DNA from 2 places in the Actinoallomurus sp. NBC_01490 genome. Region 2 is predicted to be linked to the other one. Evidence: riboswitches for the same ligand, from Rfam matches in the RefSeq annotation. Region 2 holds a riboswitch; the other holds the start of a gene.
The links. A riboswitch is a leader RNA that binds a small molecule or an ion and turns the genes downstream of it on or off. The one in region 2 is predicted to bind cobalamin.
Positions count from the first base shown of each region.

Region 1: another riboswitch for cobalamin. It lies ahead of OG417_RS51950 (CbtB domain-containing protein); the one in region 2 lies ahead of cobN (cobaltochelatase subunit CobN).

Region 1 is NZ_CP109433.1:11,235,092-11,246,423, reverse strand. Features, by position in the region: gene OG417_RS51985 (enoyl-CoA hydratase/isomerase family protein) at 1-367, shown strand, start outside; gene OG417_RS51980 (AMP-binding protein) at 364-1,887, shown strand; gene OG417_RS51975 (acyl-CoA thioesterase) at 1,884-2,303, shown strand; gene OG417_RS51970 (amidohydrolase) at 2,303-3,889, shown strand; gene OG417_RS51965 (GNAT family N-acetyltransferase) at 3,889-4,335, shown strand; gene OG417_RS51960 (TetR/AcrR family transcriptional regulator) at 4,332-4,982, shown strand; gene OG417_RS51955 (histidine phosphatase family protein) at 4,991-5,581, opposite strand; cobalamin riboswitch at 5,658-5,812, shown strand; gene OG417_RS51950 (CbtB domain-containing protein) at 5,852-6,067, shown strand; gene OG417_RS51945 (CbtA family protein) at 6,099-6,956, shown strand; gene OG417_RS51940 (ribonucleoside-diphosphate reductase subunit alpha) at 7,174-9,435, shown strand; gene OG417_RS51935 (ribonucleotide-diphosphate reductase subunit beta) at 9,432-10,430, shown strand; gene OG417_RS51930 (hypothetical protein) at 10,449-10,985, opposite strand; gene OG417_RS51925 (RNA polymerase sigma factor) at 10,982-11,332, opposite strand, start outside.
Region 2 is NZ_CP109433.1:2,904,824-2,916,155, forward strand. Features, by position in the region: gene OG417_RS14025 (hypothetical protein) at 414-1,085, shown strand; gene OG417_RS14030 (WD40 repeat domain-containing serine/threonine protein kinase) at 1,122-3,284, opposite strand; gene OG417_RS14035 (MerR family transcriptional regulator) at 3,440-3,829, opposite strand; gene OG417_RS14040 (NAD(P)H-dependent oxidoreductase) at 3,883-4,884, shown strand; gene OG417_RS14045 (Gfo/Idh/MocA family oxidoreductase) at 4,972-5,979, opposite strand; gene OG417_RS14050 (AMP-binding protein) at 6,081-6,890, shown strand; gene OG417_RS14055 (VOC family protein) at 6,893-7,282, opposite strand; gene OG417_RS14060 (helix-turn-helix domain-containing protein) at 7,287-8,135, opposite strand; cobalamin riboswitch at 8,224-8,346, shown strand; gene cobN (cobaltochelatase subunit CobN) at 8,407-11,332, shown strand, end outside.

The DNA of each region.
Region 1 (11,332 bases), 3.5 Mb from region 2:
CTTCCCGGAGGTCGGGGTCGGGCTGAGCGTGACGGGCGGGATCTCCCGGCTGCTCACGTCCGCCGTCGGCGCGCTCAAGGCCAAGGAGCTCATCCTGCTCGGCGAGCACTTCGGCGCCGCGGAGGCCGCCCGGTACGGGCTGGTCGCCCGGGTCGTCCCTGACGGCGAGCACGAGCGGGCCGCGCTGGAAGTCGCCGCCGACCTGGCCGCCAAGCCGCCGTACGCCCTCGCCCTGGCCAAGCACGCCATCGACCAGGGCATCGACGGCACGGTCGAGGACGCGTTCGCCCGCGAGGTCGCCGACGCGCAGCTCACCGAGTACGCCGGTGAGGCGGACCGGGCTCAGGAGGAGTGGCGCGGCCGATGACGATCACGGATGTCGCGACGCTGGTCCTGCGGGCCGCCGAACGCCGGCCCGACCGTACGGCGTGGACCTTCGACCAGACCGGGGAGTCGCTCACCTTCGGACAGGTCGCCGACCGCAGCGCCGCCCTCGCCCGGACGCTCGCGGGGCTGGGCGTACGGCGCCGCGACCGGGTGGCGGCGCTCCTGCCGAACATCCCGGACTTCCCGCTGCTGTGGCTGGCCCTGGCCCGCCTCGGCGCCACCCTGGTCCCGGTCAACCTCAACTACCGTTCGCACGACGCCGGGCACGTGCTGACCGACTCGGGGGCGAAGCTGCTGGTCACCACCGGCGCACACGCCGAGCTGGCCGACCGGCTCGGCGTACCGGTCCACTATCTCGGCGACCCGGCGCCGGAGGCGGAGGCTCCGCTGGACCGCAGCCGGCCCGAGGACCTGCTCAACATCCAGTACACCTCCGGCACCACCGGCCTGCCCAAGGGCTGCCTGCTCTCGCACCGCTACTGGACGGCGCTGGCCGACAGCATGGTGACGGCCTTCCCGCACCTGGGTGAGAACGACGTCATGCTCACCTGCCAGCCGTTCTCCTACATCGACCCGCAGTGGAACGTCCTGGCCGGGCTGCGTTCCGGCGCCCACCTGGTGGTGCTGGACCGGTTCCACCCGGCCGCCTTCTGGGCGAAGGTCCGTGAGTACGGCGTGACCTACTTCTACTGCCTCGGCATGATGCCGGCGCTGCTGCTGCGGATGCCGTCCGACCCGCGCGACCGCGACCACGCGGTGCGCGCGATCCAGTGCTCGGCGATCCCGCCCACGCTCCACCGCGAGCTGGAGGAGCGCTGGGGCGTGCCCTGGTACGAGGCGTTCGGCATGACCGAGACCGGGGCCGACCTGCGGGTCGAGCCGGACGACCACGACGAGACCGTCGGCACCGGCTGCATCGGACGGCCGCTGGCGCACCGCGACGTCCGCATCGTCGACCCGGCCGACGAGCCGGTCGAACGCGGCTCGGTCGGCGAGATCGTCCTGCGCGGGATCGGCCTCATGGACGGCTACCTCGGGCATGAGGAGGCGACCGCGCGTGCGTTCCGCCGCGGCTGGTTCCACACCGGTGACCTGGGCCGGATGGACGAGCAGGGCCGGGTCTACTACACCGGGCGGCTCAAGGACATGATCCGGCGCAGCGGGGAGAACATCTCCGCCACCGAGGTCGAAGAGGTCCTGCTGCGGCATCCGGCCGTCCGCGCCGCGGCGCTGGTGCCGGTCCCCGACGAACTGCGGGGCGAGGAGGCCAAGGCGTACGTCGCCACCGACGGCACGGTCTCGGCCGCCGAGCTGGCCGCCTACTGCGACGAGCGCCTGGCCTACTTCAAGGTCCCGCGCTACTGGGAGCTACGCGACGAACTGCCGATGACGGCCTCCCAGCGCGTGGCCAAGGGCGCGCTGCCCCGCGAGGCCGCCGGCGCCTACGACCGGACGACGCGCATGAGCGGGCGGGTACGTCTGGTCAAGGAGGAGACATGAGCGAGAAGGCCCACTTCGCGTGGGACAGCCCGGTCTTCTTCGACGAGATGGACCCCAACGGAACCCTGCACAACAGCCGCTTCGCCGTCCACGTCGAACGGGCCCTGTCGGCCTGGAACGAGGCCGAGGGCATGGGCTGGCGGCGCCTGGAGGACCGGCACGAGGACCTGCGGTACGCCGTACGCGCGTTCGCCATCGAGTTCCACGCTCCGGTCGTCGCACCGGGTGCGATGCGCGTCGAGCTGTGGCTCGACCGGGTCGGCACCACCAGCGCGGTCCACCGCTTCCGCTGCGCGAGCCCCGCCGGGACGCCGGCGTACGCGACCGGCCGGCGCACCATCGTCAAGATCGGCTCCTCGGGCGCCGAGCCGTGGAGCCCCTGGTTCCGCGCGCTCGCCGAAAGGTACGTGACCTGATGCGCATCGACACGATCCTGACGAACCTGTCGGCCGTCACCGTGGACCCGGCCCGCCCCTCGGCCCGGCGGATCGGCATCCACCACGGCCGGATCGTGGCCCTCGACGACGAGCTGGACGGCGTCACCGCCGCCGACGTCGTCGACCTGGCCGGAGCGACGGTCGTGCCCGGCTTCGACGACGCGCACAACCACATGATCCTCTTCGGTCTCTCGCTGACCGAGCTCGACCTGTCCACCCCGCCGACGCACACCCTGGAGCAGGTGTACGACGCGGTCGCCGAGCGCGCCCGCAGCCAGCCGCCGGGCACCTGGATCATCGGCTCCGGCTACGACCAGAACAAGCTCGGCGGCCACCCGCACCGCGACCGCCTGGACGCCGTGGCGCCCGACCACCTGGTCTGGCTGCGGCACACCTCCGCGCACATGTCGGTGGTGGGCGGCCGGCTGCTGCGCGAGATCGGCGACCGGCCGCCGGACGGGGGCGTCGTCCACCCCGACACCGGGCTCCTGGAGGAGGCGGCCCAGCAGCTCGTCCGCGACCTGCGGTACCCGCTGCCGCGCGAGCAGCTCGTCCAGGCCATCGCCGCCGCGAGCGAGCACTACCGCGCCGAGGGCATCACCTCCTGCACCGAGGCCGGCATCGGGCTGGGCTGGATCGGCCATTCACCGACCGAGGCCGCCGCCTATCAGGACGCCCTCGACGGCGGCGCACTCGGCGTCCGGGTACGCCTGATGGCCACCGGCGACACCATCCACCCGATCGAGGGAGCCCCGGGCGCGCTCGGGCTCGACCTGGGGTTGCGCACCGGGTTCGGCGACGACCGGCTGCGGCTCGGCGCGGTGAAGGTGTTCGCCGACGGCTCGCTCATCGGCCGGACCGCGGCGATGCACGACGACTACGCCGACCAGCCCGGCAACCGCGGCTACTTCCAGCTCCCCGCCGAAGAGCTGCGGGAACGCATCGTCGGCGCGCACGCGGCGGGCTGGCAGGTGGCCGCGCACGCCATCGGCGACCGTGCCATCGACCTGGTCCTGGACGCCTTCGAGGAGGCGCAGACCCGGTTCCCGCGCCCCGATCCCCGGCACCGCATCGAACACTGCGGGGTGGCCGGCCCCGGCCAGGTCGCCCGCCTCGCCGAGCTGGGCGTCATCCCGGTGCCCCAGCACACCTTCGTCGGCCAGATCGGCGACGGCATGCGCGCGGCGCTCGGAGAGGAACGCGTGCGCTGGTGCTACCGGCACCGTTCCCTCCTGGACGCCGGCCTCGTCGTCCCCGGCAGCTCCGACCGGCCCGTCGTACGCGGGGCTCCGCTCCTCGGCATGCACGCCATGGTCGGCCGCCGGACCGAGAGCGGTCGGCCGTTCGTCCCCGAGGAGGGAGTCACCCCCCTGGAGGCGCTGCACGCCTACACCCTCGGTTCGGCCCACGCCGCGTTCGAGGAGCGCCGCAAGGGCAGCATCACCCCCGGCAAGCTCGCGGACCTCGCCGTACTGTCCGCGGATCCCACGTCCACCGCCACCGAGGACATCGCCGGCATCCGCGTGCTGGCCACCCTCGTCGGCGGACGGCTCGAGGAGGTCTGATGCCCGTACGACCCGCGGAACCCGCCGACTTCGAGGAGATCTGCGCCCTGCTGCTGGCCCACGCCGCGCACGAAGGCGTCGCCGACCGGGTGCGGCTGGACCGGCAGGAGACCTACGAGGCGCTGTTCGGGGAGCATCCGGTCGCCTGGGCCCACATCGCCTCGCCACCGGACGAGCCGGACGCCGTCGCCGGGTTCGCGCTGTGGTACCCGACGTTCTCCTCCTGGGACACCCGGCCCGGCATCTGGCTGGACGACCTGTACATCAAGCCCGAGTACCGGCGGTACGGCCTGGGCCGCGAGCTGCTGTCCGCCCTGCGGTCGCTGACCCGCGGCCGCCTCGAATGGGACGTCGCGCACGGCAACGACGCGGCGGAGAGCTTCTACCGGAGCATCGGCGCCGAGCCCGTCGGCGGCTGGACCCGCTACCGGTGGAACGTCCAGTGAGCCGGCCGCCCCAGCCGGACGGCCGGGTCCGCGCCGCCGCGGTCGCGCTGTTCGCCGCCAAGGGCTTCCACGGGACGGGCATCCGTGAGCTGGCCGACGCGGCCGGCCTGTCCTCGGCGACGCTCTACCACTACATGGGGACCAAGGAAGACCTGCTCGTCGACATCATGCAGACGAGCCTGGACCGGCTGCTCACCGCGGCCGGCCAGGTCCTGACGGAGTCACCCTCACCGGTGGCCGCGATGAACGGCCTGGTGCAGACCCATGTCGTGGCTCATGCCCTGCGGCGGTCCGAAACGCTCGTGGTCGACACCGAGTTGCGCGCGCTCTCGCCGGAGCGCCGCCGTCCGATCGTCGCGCTCCGCGACGAGTACGAGGACCTGTGGGAATCGGTCATCGAGAAGGGCCAGGCGTCCGGCACGTTCCAGGTCCCGGACCCCTCGGTGGCGCGGCTCGCCCTGCTGCAGATGTGCAGCGGCGTCGCCAACTGGTACACCGCGGGCGGCCGGCACGCCCTCGCCGAAGTCGCCGAGACGCACGCCCACCTGTCCCTGGCCATGCTCGGCGCCGCACCGGACCCCGGCCTGCCGCCCGCCGGCCACTACATCCGCCTGGTCACCGGCGTCTGGGGCGACGACGAGACCTGAGACGCGCCCTAGGAGGCGCGGCCGCGGGGGATCAGCGGGTGACCGGTCTCGCGTAGCCGCCAGCGTCCGCCGTCGCGGCTCAGCCAGGTCTGGGTCAGGGGGCCGGCGTCCAGACGCCAGAAGCATTCCGGCGGGGCGCCCAGGGTGTGCAGGACGGCGGCGCGGACGACCGCGGGGTGCGTGACGGCCGCGATCCGGGCGGGGCCGGTGGGGAGTTCGTTCAGCCAGCGCGCCACGCGGGCGACCAGCGCGGACACGGACTCGCCGCCGTGCGGGGCCGCGCCGGGGTCGGTCAGCCAGGCGTACAGGTCCGCGGGGTGGCTCGCCTCCAGTTCGGCGAGGGTCGTACCCCGCCAGGCACCGGCGTCCAGGTCGGCCAGCGCGGGGTCGGCGACCGCGTCGAGTCCGAGCGCGTCGGCGGTCTGCCGGCAGCGTTCCTCCGGACCCCGGTAGGTCGTCGTGACGCGGCGCAGCACTCCCTGTCCGGCGGTCGCCGTCTCGGCGTCGCGCGGGTCGAGCGGTTCGTCGTCACCGGGAAAGCGGGCCTGCCGGGTCGTGGCGGTGGCCGCGTGGCTGACCAGCACGATACGAACGGTCATGAGCCCTCCTTCGTCGGAGGGGTCACCGCAGGGGCGCGTCTTTTGATTCCCTCGCTTCGCTCGGTCATGGAGTGCGACCTCCCGCGCTGTTGACGGTCCGGAACGCCGGTCGTACGATCCGGACGAACGTGATGGTAAGAGGAAGCCGGTGCAAATCCGGCACGGTCGCGCCACTGTGATCCGGCCCACGGGCCGGAAAGTCAGACCCTCCGCCGTCAGAAGCGCTCCACCCGTGACAGGGACGCCGGATCCCTTTAGGAGGCTCTTGCGATGACCACCTCGACGCTGCCCACCACCCGTACGACACCCGTCGTCGTGCCGGGCGCCCGGGCCGCTCTGTGGCTGTTCGGCACCGTGCTGCTCTGCCTGGCCGCGTACTACTTCATCGGCGTCGACCAGGGCGCCACCTCGGTGTTCGGCGACAACATGTACATCCACGAGTTCGTGCACGACGCGCGCCACTTCCTCGGGTTCCCCTGCCACTGATCCCGCGACACCGCACCCGAAGGAGTACGCCGTGGAACGGCGATTCATCGTGCGTGGGCTGCTCGTGGGCGCGATCGGAGGGATCCTGGCGTTCGTCTTCGCCCGGATCTTCGCCGAGCCGCAGATCCGGGCGGCCATCGACTACGAGAGCGGGCGTGACGCCGCCCAGGCCCTGCTCGACAAGGCGGCGGGCATCACCCCCGAGGCCGCGGAGCCGGACCTCTTCAGCCGTACGGTCCAGGCCAACGTGGGGATCGGCGCCGGCGTCATCGTGTTCGGCGCCGCGATGGGCGGCCTGTACGCGGTGGCCTACCTGCTGGCCTGCGGCCGCACCGGGAACCTGCGGCCACGGACGCTGGCGCTGCTGGTCGCCCTCGGCGGCTTCCTGGGCTTCTACCTGATCCCCTTCGTCAAGTACCCGGCCGACCCGCCCGCGATCGGTCACGAGGAGACCATCCGCGCGCGGGGCGGCCTGTACCTGCTGATGGTCGGGTTCTCCATCGCGTTCCTGGTCCTGGCGGTCTGGCTGGGGCAGAAGCTGAGGCCCCGGTTCGGAAACTGGAACGCGACGCTGCTGGCCGGGCTGGCCTGCGTCGTCGCGCTCGGCATCGTGATGTTCGCGCTCCCCTCGTTCGGACACCTGTCGGCGAACGTCCACGAGTACGGCCGGCACGCGACGGAGACGCCGCCGCCGCTCAGGAACCCGCAGGGAGGGATCGTCTACCCGGGCTTCCCGGCGGACGTGCTGTTCTCCTTCCGCCTGTACTCGGTGGCCGCCCAGGCGATCATGTGGGCCGCGATCGGCCTGTGCTTCGCGCCGATGGCCGAGCGCCTGCTCGCCCGTACCGCCGGCGAACCACGGTCCGCGGAGGCACCGGCCACGGCATAAGGCTCCACGCGAGACGACTCCCGGCAGGTCGGCCGCCGGGAGTCTTCGGCACGCCCGCGTACAGGGACACAGTCGACGACACCCCCAACATCTAGGGGTGCTGTCGTGCTGATGCCACTACATGTATGGTTCTCGTGTTCCTGGTGCGCCTGTGCCTCCTGCGGCAAAACGGTGTGAGAGGGAACCCAGTGAAAGAAGCTCGCGAGGAAGAGAGCACGTGACACAACAGCTCATCGCGCCGCCCACGTCGGACGCCGATCCGGAGCGCACGCTCGCCGCGGAGATCGAGCGTGCCTGCGCCGGTCTGCCGGACGCCGACCCGCTCCGCGTCGGCGACGCCGGCGACCTGGCCGAGGCCGTACGACGGGCCGCCGCGCTGGTGATCACCGACCCCGCCTACTCGACGGTGGCGGCGCGCCTGCTGGCCCGGTCGATCGCCGAGGAGACCGGGCCGGTGACGTTCACCGAGTCCGTCGCGGCGGCCTATGAGCAGGGCCTGCTGAACGAGGAGACCGCCGGGTTCGTCGCGCGCGAGGCGGCGGCGCTGGACGCCCTGGTGGACCACGGCGCGGACGACCGGTTCACCTACTTCGGGCTGCGGACGGTCTATGACCGGTACCTGCTGCGGCATCCGACGACGCGGCGGGTGCTGGAGCGGCCCCAGCACTTCTTCCTGCGCGTGGCGTGCGGACTGGCCGGGAACGTGGGGGAGGCCGCCGAGCTGTACGGGCTGATGTCGCGGCTGGCGTACCTGCCGAGCTCGCCGACGCTGTTCAACTCCGGCGCCGCCCGCCCGCAGCTGTCCTCCTGCTTCCTGCTCGACTCACCGCGCGACGAGCTGGAGGCGATCTACGAGCGGTACGGGCAGGTCGCGCGGCTCAGCAAGTACGCGGGCGGGATCGGGATCTCCTGGAGCCGGGTCCGCAGCCGGGGATCGCTGATCCGGGGCACGAACGGCCACTCGAACGGGATCGTGCCGTGGCTGCGGACCCTGGACGCGTCGGTCGCCGCCGTCAACCAGGGCGGGCGGCGCAAGGGCGCCGCGTGCGTCTACCTCGAACCCTGGCACGCCGACGTCGAGGAGTTCCTCGAACTGCGCGACAACACCGGCGAGGACGCGCGGCGTACGCACAACCTCAACCTGGCCAACTGGGTGCCGGATGAGTTCATGCGCCGGGTCGAGGCCGATGAGGTCTGGTCGCTGTTCGACCCCAAAGAGGCGCCGGAGCTGGTCGACCTGTGGGGCGAGGAGTTCGACCGGGCGTACCGGGCGGCCGAGGCCGACGGCCGGTTCGTGCGCCAGATCCCGGCGCGGCGGCTGTACGGCGCGATGATGCGCACTCTCGCGCAGACCGGCAACGGCTGGATGACGTTCAAGGACGCGGCCAACCGCGCCTGCAACCAGACCGCCGAGCCCGGCAACGTAGTGCACCTGTCGAACCTGTGCACCGAGATCCTGGAGGTCACCGACGACTCCCAGACCGCGGTGTGCAACCTCGGCTCGATCAACCTCGCCGCGCACCTGACCGACGACGGGGTCGACTGGGCGGGGCTGCGGGCGACGGCCCGTACGGCGGTGCGGTTCCTGGACCGTACGATCGACCGCGGCCTCTACCCGACGCCGGAGGCCGCGAACGCGAACCGGCGGTGGCGGCCGGTCGGGCTCGGCGTGATGGGCCTGGCGGACGTCTTCTTCCGGCTCCGGCTGCCCTTCGACTCGGCCGAGGCGCTGGCCCTGTCCACCCGCATCGCCGAGGAGATCGCGCTCGCGGCGTACGGGGAGTCGGCGGCGCTGGCGGCCACGTACGGCCCACATCCCGAGTACGGCCGGACCCGCGCCGCCCGCGGCGTCCTGCACCCGGACCACTGGCCGGACGCCGCGCCGGTGCACGCCGCCGAGTGGGACGCGCTGCGCGCCCGGATCGGGCAGGTCGGGCTGCGCAACTCGCTGCTGGTGGCGATCGCGCCGACCGCGACCATCGCCTCCATCGCGGGCTGCTTCGAGTGCATCGAGCCGCAGGTGTCCAACGTCTTCAAGCGCGAGACGCTGTCGGGGGAGTTCCTGCAGATCAACACCTACCTGGTGGCGGACCTGAAGAAGCGGGGGCTGTGGACGCCGCGGGTCCGCGACGCGATCAAGCGCGCCGACGGCTCGGTGCAGGGGATCGAGGAGCTCCCCGGCGACCTGCGCGCCCTGTACCGGACCGCGTGGGAACTCCCGCAGAAGGCGCTGATCGACCTGGCCGCCGCCCGGACGCCGTACGTGGACCAGGCCCAGTCGCTGAACCTGTTCATGGCGAGCCCGACCATCGGCAAGCTGTCCTCGATGTACGCCTACGCGTGGCGCTCGGGCCTGAAGACCACCTACTACCTGCGGTCACGCCCGGCGACGCGTATCGCCCAGACGACCGTGACCCCGGTGGCCGAAGCGGTCGCCTGCTCCCTGGAGAACCCCGAGGCCTGCGAGGCGTGCCAATGAGTTTGCTGAACCCCGGTATGGATCTGACGCTGCGGCCGATGCGCTATCCGGACTTCTACGACCGGTTCCGCGCGGCGATCCGCAACACCTGGACGGTGGAGGAGGTGGACCTGCACTCCGACCTCGCCGACCTGGCCCGGCTGACGCCGGAGGAACTGCACCTGGTGAACCGGCTGGTCGCGTTCTTCGCCACCGGCGACACCATCGTGGCGAACAACCTGGTGCTGAACCTGTACGCCCACCTGAACGCGCCCGAGGCACGCCTGTACCTGTCGCGGCAACTGTTCGAGGAGGCCGTGCACGTCCAGTTCTACCTGACCCTGCTCGACACCTACCTGCCCGACCACGACGAGCGGGTCAGGGCGTTCGCCGCCGTGGAGAACATCCCCTCGATCCGCGACAAGGCGGAGTTCTGCTTCCGCTGGATCGACTCGATCGGAGAGCTGCGGGAGCTGCGCACCAAGGCGGACCGGCGGGCGTTCCTGCTCAACCTGATCTGCTTCGCCGCGTGCATCGAGGGCCTGTTCTTCTACGGCGCCTTCGCCTATGTGTACTGGCTGCGTTCCCGCGGGCTGCTGAACGGCCTGGCCTCGGGCACGAACTGGGTCTTCCGCGACGAGTCCATGCACATGGAGTTCGCCTTCAGCGTCGTGGACACCGTACGCGCCGAAGAGCCGGAGCTGTTCGACGAGGAGCTGACCGGGCAGGTGACGGCGATGCTGGAGGAGGCCGTCGCCGCCGAGCTGGCCTTCGCCCGCGACCTGTGCGGCGACGGCCTGCCCGGCATGAGCGCCACCGACATGCGCGCCTACCTGGAGAACGTCGCCGACCAGCGCCTCGCCCGCCTCGGCATGCCGATCCGGTACGGCACGGAGAACCCGTTCGCGTTCATGGAGCTGCAGGACGTGCAGGAGCTGTCGAACTTCTTCGAACGCCGCGTGTCGGCCTACCAGGTCGCCGTCGAGGGGACGGTGAGCCTCGACGAGACGTTCTGAGGCCGGCGGAGGCCGTGGTCAGCCACCCGGCGCGCCTTTGTGAGGATTGCCCTTCGCCTTGCCTTTCGGGGTGTTGACGGGGTGCGTCTTGTTCTTCTGGTGCGGCGTCGGCCGTGGACGGGGAGGCGCGGGGTGCGCGGGCCGCGGGGCCGGCCGCCCGGCGGTCGGGCGTACGGATCGTCGTGGTGTGTCGCGGGTCAGGAGCGTCGTGGACGTGTCCGCCGTCCTGGTGTGGTGGGGCCGCCGGTCTCCCGGCGGGGCTGTGAGGTGATGCGCGGTCGCGGCCACGGCGACGCCGCCGGTGAGGAGGAGCGCGAGTCCGATCAGGGCCGCCTTGAGGCTGAGCAGGGCGGGGATCCGCCGGCCTCGCCGTGCCCGGCTGCCGAGCCGGGCCGCACGGTACGCGGCGAGGGCCGCCTGTTCGCCCTCGGCTCGTCCGGTCTCCGGAGGGGCCGAGGCGGCGGCAAGGAGCCGGGCGAGGCGGGGAGGGCCGGTGGGTTCTCCGCGGAGCATCCGTTCGGCGGTGTCGGGATCGAGGCCGGAGTCGTCGTTCATCGCGGGGGCTCCAGGTCGTTGATGAGGTGCTCGAGGCGGCGCAGGCCGCGGTGGGCGGCGGTGCGTACGGCGCCGGGGCGTTTGCCGATGATCTTGGCGACGGTCTTGGCGTCCAGGCCGACGACGACGCGCAGGATGATGATCTCGGCCTGGTCGTGGGGGAGACGTGCGATGAGCGCGAGGGCGGCCTCGGTGGACAGTGAGTTCAGGGCCGTCGTCTCGGTGTCCTCGGGTGCGGTCTGTTCGGGGAGCTCGTCGACGGGGGTCTGCGCCACGGGGCGGCGTTTGCGATGGCGGAGGTGGTCGAGCGCGCGGTGGCGTGCGATGGTCACGGTCCAGCCGCGGAA
Region 2 (11,332 bases):
ACTGCACACCGGACCACCGTGCCGAAGCACGTCGCCGCAGACGCGCCACCTCGCCCGCCTCGACCGCCGCCGAAGCGCCCGGCGCGGCGCGGAAGGAGCGCGAGGCAGGAAAGGGACGCCCGGCCCGAGCGGCACCGGAGGCGACCGGAGCCACGCCGGGTACCGGCAGGAGACGGTCGGTTTCTCGGGCAGGCGGCGTAGGGCGCGGTTCCGGCGGGGAGCATCAGGCGCAGTCGGTTTCCCGGGCGGGCGGCGTGGGACGCGATTCCGGCAGGGGACGTCTGGAGCGGTCGGCCCGCAAGGCGCCGTCGGGACGCATCGCGCGGCCCAGGGCCGTCGCGGCACGGGGTCCGCTGCGGGCCTTCCGGAGAACAGCCTTGCCTGCCCGGCCGGCGGTGGCCGGGGTGCGGCGAGTGCGTTCGCGCATCGAGCGCCGGTGCCGGTCGACGTCGGCCGGGGTCCTCGGCGGCACGCGGCGGATCCTGGAGCGGCCGGCGTCTCGGCGAGCGCTCGTCGGGCTGACGGCTCTCGTGCTCCTCATCGGCCTCGCGTCCGCCGACCGGCCGTGGGCCGGAACCGGTGTCCGGCCCGCGCGGGCCGCGGTGCCGTCCACGCGAGCACGGCCGATCGGGGTTGAGGCCCTGATCCGGCAGCGCTCCGCGACGGTCCCCCGGTCGCTGGCCCTTGCCACCCGCCGCCTCCGCGCGGTCCGCGACGCACGGCGGAAACTCGATGATCTGCCCGCGTCCCGGAAGAACGCCAACATCACGGCTGCGGCGCACCAGCTCGCGCAGCAGGAGAGGCGGCTCAACCAGGTGATCAAGACGCTGCGGGGTTGGACCGCCGACGCCGCGAGCCGCTCCCGCGAGGTGGCCCGGCGAGGCCGGATCGACGGCGATCTCGCCGATGTCGAGCGTGCGCTGACGGCACTGCGCGGATTGCCGCCGAAGGAGACCACCCCGTATCTCCGGGCGGCCACCCGGCATCTGCTCGAACGGCGTACCGGCCTGCGCCGGCAACGGGCGGCGGTCACGGAGGCGATCGCCGGCCTGGAGAGGAGGCTCACCGTCCCGCTTCCGAACTGAGCGTCGAGCCCAGCGTTTCAGAGCGCCGGGAGGTCGTTATCCGGTCCAGGACGCGAGTTGCTTCTGCGCCGGCAGATTCCACAGCGTGCCATGCCCCTCCGCGATGACCAGCATGTCGCCGCGGGGGCTGAGCGCCAGCGTCTTCGGCGTGTCGATGAGCCGAAACGCCGACGTCTTCTTGGCGCCGGGAATCTCCCAGATATCGATGATGTCCTCGTCGGTGCTCGAGTCGGCGCTCGAGTCGGTCGAGGTAACGGCGAGGGTCCGGCCGTCCGGGCTGAACACCAGCCCGCCTTCGGGCGCTGTCCAGAGGCCGTCGGGCGCCACCCAGGAGCTGTGCAACTCGATGGTCTTGGTGTGGGAGGCCACGTCCCAGAGTTCCAGCCGGCCGTCACGCGTGCTGGAGAACACGATGGTCTTGCCGTCGGGGCTGAACGCCATTCCGTCAGGCTCGGCCCCAGGCCATGAGGTGCGCTGCCTGTTCTCCTTGGCGTTCCAGATGAAGATGCCGCTGCCGCCGCCTTCGCTCTGGTAGTAGCCGCAGGCGACGTCGTACCCGTCCGAACTCAACGCCGTGCCGAGGCAGCCGGACGGCATCGTGCTGGCGACGCGCCTTCCCGTACGGACGGTCCAGATGGCGATGTGACCGTTCGTGCCGACGGCGGTGAGGGTCCGGCCGTCGGAGCTGTATCCCAGCGCGTCGACCACCTCATCGATCCCGGAGTACTCATGCTTGTGACGAGTGGCGAGGTCCCAGGTGTCGACGGACCCGCTGTCGAGGGCGGCGGCGACGGTGCGGCCGTCCGGACTGAAGGTCAGCGCCTGGATCTCGCCGTCGGTCTTCCAGGAGCGCCGTAGCCTGCGGGTGGCGGTGTCGTACACCCGCACGACCTCAGAGCTTCCGCCGAACACCACGGCGTCGCCGTCCGGGCTGAACGCCGTCTGGTCGAAACCATCGGGGTCATCCGGCGGCTCGCCCCCGGTGGGCGGCCCGGACTCGGTCGGCAGCGGATCGCCCAGCGGGACCGACGGCGTCGCGGCGGGCGCACTCGCGGGCGAGTGGCCCGAGCCGGCATGGATCCCGGTGTACAGCACGGTGAGGCCGAGGACGACGAGTGCCGTGATGGCCAGGACTCGGCTGGGTCTGACGGCCGGCGGCGGGCGGTGAGGCAGGGCGTCGACGGGAGGGATCCGCGGATCCCGGTCCGAATTCCGGTGCGGCGGCGGGACCTTCCGTACGGGAGAGTCCTCGTCCGAGCGAGCCGGGCCGGCGGTCTTCGGCGGCGACGGCGCGGCCGGCTTCTCGCTCACCGCCGGCTTCTCGGTGGCAGCGGGCGCGATGGCCGGTCTCTGGGGGATGGCGGCCCTGGCCGTCGCGCCGTCGGGCTCCTCGCGCAGGATCTCCGCGAACCGGTCGGCGACCTCCTCGGCGCTCAGACGCCGCTCCGGATCACGGCGCAGCAGCGCCGTGATCACTGGTGCGAGCGGACCCGCGCGCACGGGAGCCGGCGGGTCCTGGGTGAGCAGGGTCAGCAGGACGGTGGCGTGGTCCGGGCCCTCGTACGGCGGTCTGCCCTCTGTCGCGTTGAAGAGTGTGGCGCCGAGGGCCCACAGGTCGGCGGCGGGACTGGCGGCGGCGTTCTCGGCCTGTTCGGGGGCCATGAACGCCGGGGTGCCGGTGATGTCTCCGGGCTCGTCGGTGCGCTCGCCGACCCGCTGGGCGACGCCGAAGTCGGTGATGACGATCCGCCGGTCGCTGATCAGGATGTTGGCGGGTTTGAGGTCACGGTGGACGACGCCGGCGGCGTGCGCCTCCCGCAGCGCTTCCAGCGCCGCCCTCCCGATCTCGGCGACGCGCCGGTACGGCAGGCGTACCTCTTCTTTGAGGATGTCGGCGAGTGAACGGCCGGGGAGGAGTTCCATGACGATGATCGGGACGCCGTCGTCGTCGATGACGTCGTAAATCGTGATGATCCCGGGATGGTTGAGCCGGGCGGTGGCACGCGCCTCCCGCAGGGCGAGCGTGCTGAGTTCGGCACGTTCGTCATCGTCGAGGCCGGGCGGCAGAGTGACCTCTTTGATGGCGACCTCGCGGTCGAGCATCTCGTCATGACCGCGCCAGACCGTGCCCATACCGCCCTGCCCGATCACCTCGACCAGGCGGTAGCGCCCGTTGATCAGCTGACGCCCTTCATCCATGACCCCACCCATGATCGGGTTCGACGGGAGAGGGACATCGTCGGTTCCCGGGGGACCGCACTGGCGAGTGGGGGAGAGCGCGGCCTCGATGACCTCCAGGCCCGCGATGGCGTCCTCCAGCGTCACCGGAGGGGGGTGCGCAAGTAACGACCACGTCAGGCGGGGTTCGGCTCGAACTCATCCAGCAGCTTCAGCAGCTGGTCCACGCGTTCCACGATGACCGTGCGCAGTCGCTCGGCGAGCCTGTTCCAGTCTTCGGAGGCCGGCGGCCGACCGGGTGGGAGGGCCGCGAGCGCCACGCGGATCTCTTCCAGGGTGAGCCCGACCCGCTGCGCCGCGCGGATCATCGCGACGCGGCACAGCACGTCGGCGAAGAAGCGGCGCTGGTTGTCACTCGTCCGCTCGCAGGGCAGCAGGCCCTGGTCGGCGTACCAGCGCACCGCCGACCTGGCGATGCCCATGCGCTCGGCGACCTGGCCGACCGTGAGGCCGGAGACGTGCCACTCCGCGGCCCCGCGGTCGCGCGGGCTTGCGTTCAAGTTCACTTGACCCCCTAGCGTCTCGGCCATCTCACCACGAGACGTACAGGAGGAACATCATGGCCGAAACGCTGCAGGTCGGCGTCCTCGTCGGCAGCACCCGCCCGGCCCGGCGGGCCCGGGCGGTCGCCGAGTGGATCTGCGCCGGCCCCGAACCCGGCGAGCTCGCCCTCGATCTCACCGTCGTCGACCTCGAAGAGGTCGGCCTGCCGATGCTCGCCGAACCCGAACCGCCCGCGTTCGGCCGGTACGCCCTGGAGCACACGAAGGCCTGGGCGGAGCTGGTCGCCGGCTTCGACGCCTACGTGCTCGTGTCACCGGAGTACAACCATTCCACCACCGCCGTGCTGAAGAACGCGCTGGACCACCTGTACGCCGAGTGGCAGGACAAGGCCGTGGCCTTCGCCGGCTACGGCACCGGCGGCGGGGTCAGGGCCGTCGAGCACCTGCGCGGCGTCACCGCCGAGCTCGGTATGGCGGGCGTCGGCCCGCAGGTGGCACTCGACCTCTTCGAGGACTTCGACGACCAGGGCCGGTGCGCACCACGGGCGCGACAGGACGAGGCGCGCCGCCGGATGCTCACCGGCCTGGCGCGGTGGGGCCGGTCGCTGAGGGGCCTGCGCGCCGCCCCGCCGCCGGACGGCGAGCGGCCGCACCTGCACTCGCCCGCGGAGGACGCCGAGGCCTCTGCGGCGGTGGAGCGGCTCATCGAGACGCTCCAGGCCGGCGGCGACACCGTCGACGCGGACGAGTACGACCGGATGTTCGCCGGAGACATCCTCTGGGGCAGCCCCTACGGGCGCACGCTGGCGGGCTACACGCCGCTCAACGAGATCCACCACAAGCTCATGGCGAAGAGAGTCGCTCCGCCTTCGCGGTTCGAGCCGGTCCAGGTCCTCGCGCCGGCGCCGGGCGTGGCCGTCGCACACATCCGCCGGCGGGCCCTGACCGAGCCGGGCTTCTCCGAGATGGCGATGTACGTCCTGATCAAACGGCAGGGCACCTGGTGGCTGGCCGCCGCCCAGAACACCCCGATCGCCGACCCGCCCCCGGCGCCGTGACGCCGGAACACGCTCCGCCCGTCATCGGTCGAGACTACGCGCGGGAGCGAACATTCCCGGTCGCGCGGACACCCGCGGACGACTCATCTAGAGCACGCGGCCCAGCGCCGTCTCGATGACCTCCAGGCCGGCGACGGCGTCGTCCAGCGTCACCGGAGGGGGTGCCTCGCCGCGGATCGCGGCGGCGACCGCCGGATAGAAGTCCTGGTAGCGGCCGTGCTCGGTGGGGTGCGGCTGTGTCCGGCCCGGGGTGCCGAGCAGCCCGTACGCCTCCGGCGGTGTCACGCCGAACCCGGGGTCGTCCGGTGTCCGGCCGTCGCGGAGCTGGGCCTCCTGGCCGTCCAGCCCGTACGAGGTGTACGCCGCCCTGTCGCCGAGCACGCGGAAGCGCGGGCCCAGGTCGGCGCTGATGGCGCTCATCCACAGGTGCGACCGGACGCCGTTCGCGTGGGTCAGGGCCACGAACGCGTCGTCGGCGGCCTCCGCGTCCGGGCGGCGGACGTCGATCTCCGCGTGGACCGAAGACGGCGGGCCGAACAGGGTGATCGCCTGGTCGATGAGGTGCGACCCCAGGTCGTACAGGACGCCGCCGGCGGCGGCCGGGTCGGCGGTCTCCTTCCAGCCCGGCTTGATCTGCGGGCGCCAGCGGGTGAACCGCGACTCGAACCGCAGCACCCGGCCCAGCGCGCCCGACGAGCACAGCCGGGCGACCGTGCGGAAGTCGCCGTCCCAGCGCCGGTTGTGGAAGGGGACCACGAGCGGGCCACCGGCGAGCGACCGCGCCTCGGCCGCGGTCGGGGCGACCGGCTTGTCGACCACGACCGGCAGGCCGGCGTCGAGCGCCGCGCGGGCGAGGGAGACGTGCGAGCGGTTCGGCGTGGTGACCACCACCAGGTCGTATCCACCCGCCCACACCGGGTCCGTACGATCCAGGATCTCCGTGTCCGGGTACCGGCTGCGGACGCTCGCCCGCCGGTCGGGGTCGGCCGTCACGACGGCGGCCAGTTCGAGTTCCGGCGCGGCGGAGATGAGCGGAGCGTGGAAGACGGCACCTCCGGTGCCATAACCGATCAACGCGACCCGAAGGGTGTCCACAGATGGCCTCCTCAGAATCTATTTGATCACGCTCCGGGTCTGTCCCGGCACGGCCGCCCGGCCTAGTGTCGCTGGGGGGCCCACGATGGGGAGGAGCGCGCATGCCCGGACCATCCCCGGATGCGAATCTGGCGGAGGTGCTCAGGCAGTGGACGCACGCGTTCGGCTGGTCTGAACGGGCCGCGTTCCTGTGCGGTGACGACGTCTACACCCACGGCGAGGTGCACCGGGGCGCGGCCCGCGTCGCGTCACTGCTGCGCGCGTACGGCGTCGCGCCGGGCGACCGCGTGGCGATCGCGCTGCCCGGCTCGATGGAGCTCGTCTGGTCCTTCCTCGGCGCCGTACGCATCGGCGCGGTCGCGGTACTGGCCGATCCGGACGCCTCGGCGCTGCCCCCGGCGGCCTTCGCGGTCTGCACGCCCGGACGCCATCCTCATACGATCACGCCGGTCGAGCTGATCGGCGCGCTGCCCGCCGCGGCCTCCGCCGACCCGCACCCGGTGCTGCCCGACGCACCGGCGTACGGCCAGCACGCCGCGACGTACGCCCACCGCGACCCCGAAGAGTCCTACCTGGCGATGGAGCCGTTCGGGCTGCGCGAGAACGACGTGCTGTTCTCGGTGTCGAAGACCTACGACCCGGTCGGCCTGCGCAACACGATCTTCCTTCCGCTGTTCACCGGCTCGTGCGCGATCCTCGACTCGCGGCAGCGCTCGATCCCCCTGGTCGCCGAGGGGGTGCGGCGGCACCGGGCCAGCGTGTTGCTGTCGACGTCGGCGTTCCTGGGTCGCCTCGCGGCGGAGCGGCCGCAGGGCGACTTCGCACCGCTGCGGCTCGCGGTCTCCCAGGGGACGACGCCACCACCGAGCCGCGTCGAGCAGTGGCTCGGCTGCCCGGTGGTGACGCCGTAGGGTCAGCTCCCCGCCCCCGCGTAGGTGCCGAAGCTCCAGAAGACGCCCTCGGGGTCGCGCACGGTGAAACCGCGCCCGTACGGCTCGTCGAGCGGCTCCCGTACGACGGTGGCACCGGCCGCGCACGCCCGCTTGAACAGGCCGTCCACGTCATCGGTCACGACGTAGACCGATCCGGTGCCGGCCGGCAGACCGGCGATGGAGCTGTCCTCGCGGGAGGAGCTGCCGAGCATGACGCCGCCGCCGAGCGGCCAGCGGAGTTCGGCGTGGTCGACGCGGTCACCGTTCTCATAGACGGCGACGCGTTCGAAGCCGAAGGCGTCGACCAGGAACCGGATGGCGGCGTGGGCGTCGGAGTAGCGGAACGACGGCCAGATCATGGTTTCGCTCATGGCCCTATCGTCCGACGGCGTCCTCGCCCCCGTCTTGGATGAATGGGAGATCCTCGCCGGTCAGCCACGCCGAGGGCGGGCAGCCGCAGAGCTCGTTCCACTCGCGCGCCAGGTGCGCCTGGTCATAGAAGCCGCACACGGCCGCGACCTCGGCGAGCGCCGGCCGGTCCGGCCGCGACAGCAGCCGCTTGGACCGCTGGAACCGTACGACGCGTGCCGCCTCCTTCGGCGTCAGGCCGTACTCGGCGGTGAACCGCGCGGCCAGGTGCCGCCGGCTCCAGCCGACCTCGGCGGCGATGTCCGCGACGCGCACGAGGCCGGCGTTCCGCGTGATCAGCTCCCAGGCGTGGCGCACCTCGTCCGACGGCGCGCCCGGCCGGCCGGCGTCGCGGGACAGCACCTCGTCGAGGACGGCGAACCGCGCGGGCCACGAGGCCGACTCGGCCAGGCGTTCGATCAGCTCACCCGCCCGCGTGCGCAGGAGCCCGTCGAGTGGGACGACCGTCGACGACAGCTCGCCGGCCGGCATCCCCAGCAGCGTCCTGACTCCCCGCGGAGTGAGGTCGAGCTGGACGCCGTACTGGTCGCCGTCGTGTTCGATCAGCACCGGGCGCGTGTGCATCCCCCCGGCGAGCGCCGCGAATCCCGTCGCGTCCGAATCACGGCCGGGCTGGGTCGTACGGGTCGGCTTGCCCAGGCTGAGCACCACGGTGACGTACTGGGAGGGCAACCCCCGGTGCGTGCCCGCCGGCAGACCCTCGTAGCGGTAGCCGGAGTAGCGGGCGACCAGCGGCGCCACGCGCGCCGGCGGTGTCACGTCGGCACGCTCCGCGATGAGAGCCGAGCTGCTCATGTCCACCACGGTAACCGCGACGAACGGCACGTAGCGCCCCTGCCGTGGCGAATCTCCCTCTCGTAGACTGGCCGCGCGACGGCGAGGCAAGGAACCCGGTGCGATTCCGGGGCTGTCCCGCAACTGTGATCGGGTAGCGCACCCGCACGTACGGCCACGGCGACGAGCCGGAAGGCCGCGGGTGTGCGGTGACCCGAGAGTCAGGAGACTTCCCGCCGTCGGCGATCGGCACCCGAGCCGGGGCGAGGACCCCCGAGGGAAGGACCCACACGTGCGTGTCTTGCTGCTGTCCACCGCCGACACCGAGTTGCTGTCGGCCCGCTCCGCCGGGTACCTCACGGGCAACCCCACCCGGCTCGCCCTCGCCGACCTCGACGCCCTCTGCGCGGACGCCGACGCCGTCGTCGTCCGGCTCCTGGGCGGCCTGAAGACCTGGCGCGAGGGCGTGGAGGACCTGCGGCGGCGCGGCCTGCCGCTGGTCGCGCTGGGCGGCGAGGCCACGCCCGACGCCGAGCTGATGGCGCTGTCCACCGTTCCCGCCGGCGTCGCGGCCGAGGCCCTCGACTACCTGCGCGAAGGCGGCGTCGGCAACCTGCGCGAACTACGCCGCTTCCTCGCCGGGATGCTGTCGCCGGGCGACGAGGAGCCCTGGGCGCCGCCGCAGCGGATGCCCGAGTACGGCGTGCACGGCGAGCACGAGACGCGGGCGGACCGGCCCACGGTGGGGATCGTCTTCTACCGGGCGCACGAGCTGTCCGGCAACACGGCGTTCGTCGACACGCTCTGCGAGCGGATCGAGGCGGCGGGCGGCAACGCCCTGCCGGTGTTCTGCGGCTCGCTGCGCTCGGTCGACGAGGGCCTGCTGGAGCTGCTCGGCCGTGCCGACGCCGTCGTGGTCACCGTGCTCGCGGCCGGTGCGTCCGCCGGAGCGGCGAGCCGACGAGCGAGCGGAGCGGTCGGTGAGGGACGAGCCGCCCGCGCAGCGAGTGAGGAGGGGAGCGCGACCATCGACACTGACGGCTGGGACGCCGGTGCGCTGGCTGCTCTGGACGTCCCGGTCATCCAGGGCATGTGCCTGACGACCTCGCGGGAGGTGTGGGAGGCCTCCGACGCGGCGCTGTCGCCGATGGACGCGGCCATGCAGGTGGCCATCCCCGAGTTCGACGGGCGGCTGATCTCGGTGCCGTTCTCCTTCAAGGAGGAGGGGCCCGACGGCATCCCGGTGTACGTCGCCGACCCCGAGCGCGCCGCCCGCGTCGCCGGCATCGCCGTGCGCCACGCGCGGCTGCGTCACACGCCACCCGCCGAACGGAAACTCGCGATCGTGCTCTCGTCGTACCCGACCAAGCACGCGCGTGTCGGCAACGCGGTCGGCCTGGACACCCCGGTCTCGGCGGTACGCCTGCTGACCGCGCTCAAGGAGGCCGGCTACCAGGTCGGCGACCACCCCGCCGACGGCGACGAGCTGATCCACTCGCTCATCGCGGCGGGCGGCCACGACGTGGAGTGGCTGACCGAGGAACAGCTCCGCGCCGCGTCGGCGCGGGTGCCGCTGGAGGACTACGAACGCTGGTTCGCCTCGCTCCCGGACTCGCTGCGCGAGGCCGTACGGGAGCACTGGGGCGAGCCGCCGGGCGAGCTGTACACGGACGGCCCGGGAGGTCGGTCGGGGTCGGTTGGTCGGGGGAAGGTCGAGATCGTGCTCGCGTCACTGCGGTTCGGGAACGTGCTGCTGATGATCCAGCCGCCGCGCGGCTTCGGGGAGAACCCGGTGGCGATCTACCACGACCCCGACCTGCCGCCGTCGCACCACTACCTGGCCGCCTACCGCTGGCTGGACGCGACGTTCGGCGCCGACGCCGTCGTCCACCTCGGTAAGCACGGCACGCTCGAATGGCTGCCCGGCAAGGGCCTGGGCCTGTCCGCGGAGTGCGCGCCCGACGCCGTACTGGGCGACCTGCCGCTGGTCTACCCGTTCATCGTCAACGACCCGGGCGAGGGGACCCAGGCCAAGCGCCGTGGCCACGCCGTCGTCGTCGACCACATGGTGCCGCCGATGGCCCGCGCGGACACGTACGGCGACCTGGCCAAGCTCGAACAGCTCCTGGACGAGTACGCCACGGTCCAGGCGCTGGACCCGGCCAAGCTGCCCGTCGTGCGCGCGCAGATCTGGACCCTCGTCCAGGCGGCCCAGCTCCACCAGGACCTGCACGTGTCCGACGAGCCGGACGCCGACGCCTTCGACGACTTCGTCCTGCACGTGGACGGGTACCTGTGCGAGGTCAAGGACGTGCAGATCCGCGACGGCCTGCACATCCTGGGCGACGCGCCGGACCCGGAGCAGCGGGTCAACCTCGTGCTCGCGGTGCTGCGGGCCGCCCAGGTGTGGACCGGCGGATCCGGCGCGCTGCCGGGACTGCGCGCGGCCGTCGCCGCCCGGTACGGGCTGGAGGAGAAGGCGCTGCTGGCCGAGCCGGGCGCCCCGGCGGACGCGGGCGGCCTCACCGAGATCGCCGACGGCCCGGCCCGTACCGCCTCGGACGTCGTCGACCTGCTCGAGGCGGTCGCGCGGCGGCTCGTGGTCGGCATGGAGACCCTCGGGTGGGACGCGTCCAAGACGCCGGCGGTCTGCGCCGAGGTGCTCGGGTCGGCGGATCCGGACGTCGTACGGCTGCTGGAGTTCGCGGCGCGCGAGGTCGTGCCGCGGCTGGAGGCCACGTCCGGCGAGATCGACGCCGTCCTGCACGCGCTGGACGGCGGGTACGTCCCGGCCGGACCCTCGGGTTCGCCGACGCGCGGCCTGGTCAACGTGCTGCCGACCGGGCGCAACTTCTACTCCGTCGACCCGAAGGCGATCCCCTCCCGCAACTCCTGGGAGGTCGGCGTCTCCCTGGCCGACTCGCTGATCGCCCGTCACCTCGCCGACACGGGGGAGTACCCGCGCAGCGTCGGCCTGACGGTCTGGGGCACCTCGGCGATGCGCACCCAGGGCGACGACATCGCCGAGGTCCTCGCGCTGATCGGCGTGCGGCCGGTGTGGGACGAGGCCTCCCGGCGGGTTACCGGCGTCGAGGTGGTCCCGCGCGAGGAGCTCGGCCGCCCGCGCATCGACGTGACGCTGCGCATCTCCGGCTTCTTCCGCGACGCGTTCCCGCACGTCATCACCCTCGTCGACGACGCGATCGCGGCCGTCGCCG